DNA from 2 places in the Variovorax sp. RO1 genome. Region 2 is predicted to be linked to the other one. Evidence: predicted binding sites of a transcription regulator. Region 2 holds the regulator's gene; the other holds the start of a gene.
What was found. The regulator HrcA, encoded in region 2, represses chaperone genes, less so after heat shock. The targets are predictions, from matches to a motif close to TTAGCACTCNNNNNNNNNGAGTGCTAA.
Positions count from the first base shown of each region.

Region 1: the regulator HrcA is predicted to act here: its motif matches at 1,986-2,012, upstream of CY658_RS15545 (co-chaperone GroES).

Region 1 covers NZ_PKMT01000002.1:944,552-948,969, reverse strand. Annotated here, with positions in the region: gene groL (chaperonin GroEL) at 1-1,553, opposite strand, end outside; gene CY658_RS15545 (co-chaperone GroES) at 1,609-1,899, opposite strand; partial or broken gene CY658_RS15540 (helix-turn-helix domain-containing protein) at 2,410-2,673, shown strand; partial or broken gene CY658_RS15535 (ATP-binding protein) at 2,669-2,875, shown strand; gene CY658_RS15530 (cupredoxin domain-containing protein) at 3,443-3,937, shown strand; gene CY658_RS15525 (TonB-dependent receptor) at 3,984-4,418, opposite strand, start outside.
Region 2 covers NZ_PKMT01000001.1:632,540-636,957, forward strand. Annotated here, with positions in the region: gene CY658_RS02925 (recombinase family protein) at 376-969, shown strand; gene hrcA (heat-inducible transcriptional repressor HrcA) at 1,020-2,027, shown strand; tRNA gene CY658_RS02935 (tRNA-Ile) at 2,063-2,139, shown strand; gene CY658_RS32335 (hypothetical protein) at 2,847-3,722, shown strand; gene CY658_RS32340 (hypothetical protein) at 3,730-4,418, shown strand, end outside.

The sequences.
Region 1 (4,418 bases), on a different contig from region 2:
GTCGTCAGCAGCAGCGAGGACACCGAAGCGGCGTTCTGCAGTGCGGTGCGGGTGACCTTCGTCGGGTCCAGGATGCCCAGCTCGAGCATGTCGCCGTACGTGTCGTTCGCAGCGTTGAAGCCGTAGTTGCCCTTGCCGGCCAACACAGCGTTCACCACCACCGAGGCTTCGCCGCCGGCGTTGTTCACGATTTCGCGCAGGGGGGCTTCGATGGCCTTCAGCACCAGCTTGATGCCGGCTTCCTGGTCGGCGTTGTCGCCCTTGACCGAGTCGCCCACAGCTTGCTTGGCACGCAGCAGAGCCACGCCGCCGCCAGCCACAACGCCTTCTTCCACTGCAGCGCGGGTGGCGTGCAGGGCGTCTTCGACGCGAGCCTTCTTTTCCTTCATTTCGACTTCGGTGGCAGCGCCAACCTTGATCACTGCCACGCCGCCGGCCAGCTTGGCCACGCGCTCTTGCAGCTTTTCACGGTCGTAGTCGCTGGTCGCTTCTTCGATCTGAACGCGCACTTGCTTCACGCGGGCTTCGATGTCACCAGCAGCGCCGGCGCCGTCGATGATGATCGTGTTTTCCTTGCCCACTTCGATGCGCTTGGCTTGACCCAGGTCGGCCAGCGTCACCTTTTCGAGCGTCAGGCCCACTTCTTCAGCGATGACCTTGCCGCCCGTCAGGATGGCGATGTCTTCCAGCATGGCCTTGCGGCGGTCGCCGAAGCCAGGAGCCTTGACAGCCACAACCTTCAGGATGCCGCGGATCGTGTTCACGACCAAGGTAGCCAGGGCTTCGCCTTCGACTTCTTCGGCAATGATCAGCAGCGGACGGCCAGCCTTGGCGACTTGCTCCAGCACCGGCAGCAGGTCACGGATGTTGCTGATCTTCTTGTCGAACAGCAGCACGAAGGGGTTGTCCAACAGCGCCGATTGCTTCTCGGGGTTGTTGATGAAGTAGGGCGACAGGTAGCCGCGGTCGAACTGCATGCCTTCGACGACGTCGAGTTCGCTGTCCAGCGACTTGCCGTCTTCCACGGTGATCACGCCTTCCTTGCCGACCTTGTCCATCGCGTCAGCGATGAGCTTGCCGATGGTTTCGTCGCTGTTGGCCGAGATGGAGCCGACTTGCGCGATTTCCTTGGAGGTGGTGGTGGGCTTGGAAGCCTTCTTCAGCTCGGCGACCAGGGCCGTGACAGCCTTGTCGATGCCGCGCTTCAGGTCCATCGGGTTCATGCCGGCAGCCACCAGCTTGAAACCTTCGCGAACGATGGCTTGTGCCAGCACGGTCGCGGTGGTGGTGCCGTCACCGGCGTTGTCCGAAGTCTTGGAGGCCACTTCCTTCACGAGCTGGGCGCCCATGTTCTGCAGCTTGTCCTTGAGTTCGATTTCCTTGGCCACGGACACACCGTCCTTGGTCACGGTGGGGGCGCCGAACGAACGCTCGAGCACCACGTTGCGGCCCTTGGGGCCCAGGGTCACTTTGACTGCGTTGGCCAGGATGTTGACACCCTCGACCATGCGTGCGCGGGCTTCTCCGCCGAAGACTACGTCTTTTGCTGCCATGATGAATTAACTCCGAATGGATTGAATTTGGATGAGATCGAAAGGAGGAGAAGAATTACTTCTCGACGACTGCGAACAGGTCGTCTTCCTTCATCACGAGCAGTTCGTCGCCATCGACCTTGACGGTCTGGCCGCTGTACTTGCCGAACAGGACGCGGTCGCCGACCTTGACGGTCAGTGCGGCCAGTTCGCCCTTGTCGTTGCGCTTGCCCGGGCCCACGGCCAGGACTTCACCCTGATCGGGCTTTTCGGCGGCTGCGTCGGGGATGACGATGCCAGAGGCGGTCTTGGTTTCGCTGTCAACACGCTTGACGATCACGCGATCGGCCAAAGGACGAAGTTTCATTGCATCTCCTGGAAGGGTAAGAAACGGGTTTGTTTGTGGTCGGGCGCCGGAGAAACCGGCGACCTGTCGACTGGATGGGAGGGCTGTTAGCACTCGTCAGCAGCGAGTGCTAATCATAAGGGCATTCGATGACCTTTCAAGAGCGTGGCCCTTGCCCTCGTCTTTGCGGAACGACGCTGGTCTTTCGTAAGCGCGTCATTGAACATTCGCGCAATAATTATTTTATCCGGATAAAACTTGGCGCTAGCGGCCGGCGGGGACGGTGTAAGGGCGGCCAGAAGGTTCAATCTGCAAGGCTTGGAGCAAGGAGCCTCGGCGGACGGTCTGAAAAGGTGCACTTTTTTCGCAAACCGCTGCCAAAAGTCTTGATTGGCTTGGGCTGACAAGTAGCAGGGCAGCCCCGCTGTTGATTGCTGCCGAAAATTGACCCACTAAACGCAGTAATTTCCGTCTAAGACTGACCCACGTAAAACCCTACCCTGCTCATTTTTAAAGCAGGGGATCCTAGGAGTGATAGACGTGGCGACATTGAGTGTCATCAGACGCTGGGCCCTGCGCGAGCAGATGTCCATTCGCGAGATAGCCAGGCGTACAGGCCTGTCTCGCAACACCGTAAAGAAGTACCTGCGAGCCGGCGATGAAGAGCCGCGCTACGCCAAGCGGGCGAGTTCAAGCAAGCTCGATCCCTATGCCGAGAAGCTCGCGACCTGGCTCGCGATCGAGGCAACTAAATCGCGCAAACAGCGGCGCAATCTGCGGCAGATCCACACAAACCAGTGTCGTGATCACCACGAACCTCAGCTTCGGGGAGTGGGCTAGCGTCTTTGGCGATGCGAAGATGACAACCGCGCTGTTGGACAGGCTGACACATCGGTGCCACATCCTGGAGACCGGAAACGACAGCTTCCGGTTCAAAAACAGTTCTGCGAAGTCCCAACCTAAAAAGGAGAACACCAAGCACTTATCCACACTGTGAAGCCTTCAGGCTCACAAAACGGGTGGGTCAGTATTCAATGGAAATCTAGGGTCAGAGATCGGCGGAATCCAACACGGGACGGCAGGTCACATAGGGACAGGCGTGCGATCTACTCTCGCTCGACAAGAGTTTTGATCAAAGCATAGTAACCGCGACTTCCAACATGGGCGAAAGCTCGGTGACGTGGAATTAACGTAGTCGAATGTTCAATGGCACGCGGCTCGAAAGTGATTTAACACACTCGAGATTCGGTCTTTGAAAATCAATGAGTTGCGACAGGGACGCTGCGAATGTTAAGCGTCGTTCCGCAGTCTTGCACGGCTGTGCTTTTACGGGGAAACCCCGGGCTGCCGAGTGCCATCGGTCGGAACGTTTAGGGTTCTTTTGTCCGGGTGAAATAAGCCCACTCAGACCCATGCAGAGGCCGCGCGCGGATTGCTTCTTTGTAATCCACGTGATCGGCGATTGACGGGGCGGGCTTCCTAGAGTCGCGGCACCCCAGCACGCAGCACCGGACGGATGCGCGCGCAGGCCGCCCGATCCACCCTTCCAATCTCCAAGGACACCATGGCTCTCACCTTCCGCAACACCGTTTTCGCTGCCTTGGCCGCATTGGCCGCCGTCGGCGCTTCCGCCTCGGGCACCCATGCCGGCGATCACGGCCATGACGATGCCGAAGCCGCCGTCGGCAAGCCCGGCGTGGCCGCCAAGGTGACGCGCACGGTCCAGGTCGACATGACGGACGCGATGCGCTTCACGCCTGCAGACATCAAGGTCAAGCAAGGAGAGACAGTGCGCTTCGTCGTCAAGAACTCGGGTGTCCTGAAGCACGAGCTCGTGCTCGGGACCGAGAAGGCGCTCAAGGCGCACTACGACGCCATGAAGAAGAACCCCGAGATGGAGCACGCCGATCCGAACATGGTCACGCTGGCCGCGGGCAAGACCGGCGAGATCGTCTGGCAGTTCACGCAGGCCGGCAAGGTTGATTTCGGCTGCCTGCAGCCAGGCCACTACGACGCCGGGATGAAGGGCGCGGTGCTAGTGGGGAAGGCCGGCAAGTAAGAACCAAGAGGCGGCCGCGTGTTGAACACGCAGCCGCCCCGCACGCTCAGAACTTCGCGCGCAGCGTCAGCTGCACTTCGCGCCCCGGTCCCGGCAGGATCAGGTTGTCCACGCTGCCGTGGGCCGAGACGTAGTACTTGCGGTTCGCGATGTTCTTCAGGTTCAGCGCGATCTCGTAGCGCTCGGCCTTGTAGTTGGCCGCGAGGTCGGCGGTCAGGTACGAGGGCAGGGTGACGAGGTTGCTCAGCGACGCATAGCGCGCGCTGACGTAGTTCAGGCCGCCGCCGGCGCTGAAGCCGTGGCCGAGGTCCTTCATGGCCCACACGAAGGCCGAGTGGCGCGGCGTGAGCGCGGCGGTCTTGCCCTGCACCGGGATCGCGGCGCCCAAGGGCAGCTGCAGCGAGCTCACGGTGGCGAGCGACTTGGTCATCTTCGCGTCGAGGTACGCATAGCCCGCGCTCACGTCCCAGCGGCCCGGCAG
Region 2 (4,418 bases):
GACTTTCGACGCTGGTTGCGCGAGGTCACGGCATAGCGGCGCGGCCCTCATGCTTCCCTGCTAGAAGACAAGCCGCCGTAGCCCTTGTGGCGGAGGCATCTGCTCTCTGGTGCTGAGTGCCTTACGTGCCCCTGCCCTATCTCTGGCCGGCCAACACACGCCCGCTGGCGGGCTCCTACAGTGAAACCGACCCGGTATCGTGTAGTTGTACTGAAAACCTAGCCAGGCGCGCCCTCGAGACGAGATTTCGGAGCGTATGACGATACTTTCTGTCGATCGACAAAACAGGCAATGCCCGGCGGCTGGTACTGGCTTCACCCTTTCCTGTAGCCTACAAGTGCTTACAAAGGTTTCAGGGGACCGAGGGGGGATTGGGTGCTGATTGGCTATGCGCGGGTGTCTACGAGCGAGCAGGAAACGCGAATGCAGCTTGATGCGCTGCGAGCTGCAGGCGTGCGGCGAATTTTCGCCGAGAAGACCAGCGGGGTAGGGCCTCGACCCGAGCTGTACAAGGCCCTGGCTGCACTTGAGCCTGGGCATACGCTGGTGGTCTACAAGCTGGATCGGTTGGCGCGCAGCTTGAAGGACTTGTTGCAGCTGCTGGATCGCTTGAAGGCGTCGGGTTGCTCAGTCAAGTCACTGACGGAGCCCATTGACACGTCGTCGGCGATGGGTGAATTCGTGCTGCAGATACTCGGCGCGGTGGCTCAGCTTGAACGGGCGATCATTCGGGAGCGATGCGAGGCCGGACGTGTGGCTGCTCGGGCGCGTGGGGTGCTGTTTGGGCGTCAGCCGCTGGTTACCGGCGATGAAGCCAGGGTGGCCGCGATCCTCTATCGGGCAGGCTTCACGTTGGGGGAGATTGCGCTGATGTTCGGTGTCTCGCCTGCGGGGGTCCGGTCGGCGCTGGTGAGGGATGGGGTCACGCGAAGGCCGAGGGGTGGGAGCCGGCTGCGTCGATTGAGCTAGTCTCGTCGTCGGCGACCGAAATTTTTAACGTACAACACTAAAATCTTGCAATGCTGGACGACCGTGCCAAGTTGCTGTTGAAGACGCTGGTCGAGCGTTACATCGCCGATGGGCAACCCGTCGGATCACGCACGCTCTCGCGTTCGGCGGGGCTGGATCTGTCGCCCGCGACCATCCGCAACGTCATGTCCGACCTCGAGGCGCTGGGGCTTATTGCAAGCCCCCACACCTCGGCCGGACGCGTGCCGACCACGCGCGGCTACCGGTTGTTCGTCGACACCATGCTCACCGCGCAGCGCGAGCAGATGAGCACGCCGAGCCTGGCGGCCGACCAGCCGCAGAAGGTGATCGCCAACGCCGCCCACCTGCTGTCGAACCTGTCGCAGTTCGTTGGCGTCGTGATGTCGCCGCGACGCGCCTCGGTGTTCAAGCAGATCGAATTCCTGCGCCTGTCGGAGCGGCGGCTGCTGGTGATCATCGTGTCGCCCGACGGCGACGTGCAGAACCGCGTGATCTTTCCGGAGTCCGATTACTCGCAGTCGCAACTGGTCGAGGCCTCGAATTACATCAATGCGCATTTCGCGGGCCTGACGATCGAGCAGGTGCGCGACCGGCTGCAGTCCGAGGTCGAGAAGCTGCGCGGAGAAATCGCCGCGCTGATGCAGGCCGCGGTGCAGGTCAGCTCCGAGGTGCTCACCGATGCCAAGGCCGACGACGTCGTGATCTCCGGCGAGCGCAACCTGCTGTCGGTGACCGATTTCTCCAGCGACATGGGGCAACTGCGGCGCGCCTTCGATCTCTTCGAGGAGAAGGCGCAGCTGATGCGGCTGCTCGACGTGTCGAGCAAGGCCGAGGGCGTGCGCATCTTCATCGGCGGCGAGAGCCAGGTCGTGCCCTTCGAGGAGCTGTCGATCGTCAGCGCCAATTACGAGGTCGACGGCCAGGTGGTCGGCACGCTGGGCGTGATCGGCCCGACCCGCATGCCGTACGACCGCATGATCCAGATCGTCGACATCACGTCGCGGCTGGTGAGCAACGCGCTGAGCTACCGCAAGTAGGTGGTCGTGCGCGGCGCATAGAATCGGGCCCGCGTGGGCCGTTAGCTCAGTTGGTTAGAGCAGCGGACTCATAATCCGTTGGTCGATGGTTCAAGCCCATCACGGCCTACCACCAAAGCCGCATCAATGCTGAGAAGTTCGCTATCCAAAAGATAGCGGACTTTTTTCATGGCCGATCCGTTGCCAGATTGTTGCCAGATTTGGTGCGGATGCTGCCGCACTTAACAGCATCGCACCGCACAGATCGCAGCCAGATCGAGCGCGAAATCCGAGACTCATTCGTCGCTGCTCAGGCAGTCACCAGAAGCGCCACCACGCGTGTGATGACCGGCGCTCATGCAGAAGTTCCAGCGGCCTGGTGTCCAGCACATCAGCATCGGCTGGCCGGTATCCGAATCCTTGGCGGCGATGAAGCTCTTTTTCCAAGAGGTGCGCGATACCGCCTGCGCTCTTGTCCCCCCGCAACGCCCGTGCGCGCCATTCAGTCGCTTGGCCGCGCACCTCATCATCATTTAGCTCGCTCAAATCTGGCATACGCGGATTTTGCGATGTGCAGAGGCCCAGCTCCTCAGATGACCGGTCTGGAGCAGTGCGAATGTCGCAAAGGAGCCCAGCGGAGTCGTTCGGGGCACGAAACCGGCAGCCCAAAAACGGTCGCGGTTACCGGCGAAAGCGACCGATGGTTCGTAAGTGCGAAGCAGAATTGTCATGCGAAGTTGCGATTCCTACCGATAACAGCAGGCCTCCACGGGTGCCGGGAACGCAGCGATATAGTCGGTGACTGGTTTTCTGATCGACATCTTCGGGCCTACGCCATACATGATCGCGCTCGCATACTGGAACGTTCAAAAAGGCAAAGGCAAGAGCGGAATCATCGCTAATGCCATTGCAGACTTGGCGGAGACTATCTGCGTCGACAAGACGTTATCTGGTCCTAACCAGGAAGTTCTGCTGTGTCTGTCAGAACCAGGAAAAATCGACTTCGATTCAATCTTGGTCGACCTGCAGAGTCGAAACACCGGGAAGACCTGGTGGCTGAAGAAGAGTTTCAAGCGGTTTGCCGTACTTGGCACTCTTTCTGAAACAGAGTGGCAACCGGACAGCCTGCTGGATGAAGGGTCGCTGCCCAGTACGCTCGTTCGGACCACGACTGGAATACCGGTCAACTATGAATTGTGGTTCGTTCACCTGCCGGCGCCAATCTTTGTGTGGCAGCCCGGGCCGATCAGCGCGGAAGCCGCACGACTTCTGCGAATGGGAATAGAAGCACGCGAAAAGCGGTTGCTACACACGCGAAGTATTGCGATTGGTGACTTCAACATGGAACCATTTAGCGAGCCCATGGTCACCCCAGCCTATCTGAACGCTTCTTCATGCAAGACGATCGCGGCCTCAACCTTTAAGGCCGTCGGGCGTGGCAAGCAGATCCGATATTTTTTCAACCCTATGTGGGCCCTGCTGGGAACCTGGAAAAACAATCGTCAGCCGGGATCTTTCTACCAAAACGACAAGAGCGTCTCGACGCATTGGCATCTTATAGATCAGGTTCTGCTGCGACCCGATCTCATCGATGTAGTACACAACGGCACACCAGTCATTCTTTCCAGTGCGGGCAGCACGCCGCTAACAACAAGCGATGGTGCTATTGCCTCTGTCTCCGATCACTTACCTGTGCTCGTCACTTTGAAAATTTAGGACTCCTATGGAAAACCTTTGGCCTAAGCACCTTTTCGGAGGCGCCGGTGATAACGAGATAGAGCAGTTTCTTGTAGCGCAAGCCGAAGGAATTTGGGAGAGATCAAAGGGCTTGGTAATCGGAACAGTTCAGGATCGCTCGGTTGCGCCAGGACGAGCCTGGTCTCTCGGTGTCTACCCGACAGGGCAGCCTACGAAAAAGACCGATCTCTTGGTTATTCGCTCCGAATACGGCGACTTCCCTGCTGCAATACAAATTTTTTACGCCGATCAGCCACAATTCAGAAGGGTTAAAGATGCGGCTGAGATGCGTAGTGCTGTCAAAACGATCTTTGGGAACCCCGAGACAAAGAAGATCGTAGAAATCCTGAGGACTGAGGCAGTCAGTGCCGGAGTGGTGTTGCAGGAGCCATCGAAGCGGCGGAAGGTGTCTGACGCCCGCTCGTTTCTCATAGGGAAAATCGTAAAGACGGAACATGGTGAGTTTGCTCACGTTGCATTAGCCGGGGTTGGGGGCTTTGTAGAGGCAGAAAAAATTCGGCAGTTGATGATGCAGCCTGACGAGCCTGGCTCGCCAATTCAGACGCTTGCTGACGGTTACGTCGTCACGATCGAATTCCTCGGCTCATTCAAGATCACGTTGAGCGCGGAGGAGTTGAACGTGTTGAAATCCGAGGCAAAGAAGTCTGTTAGCTG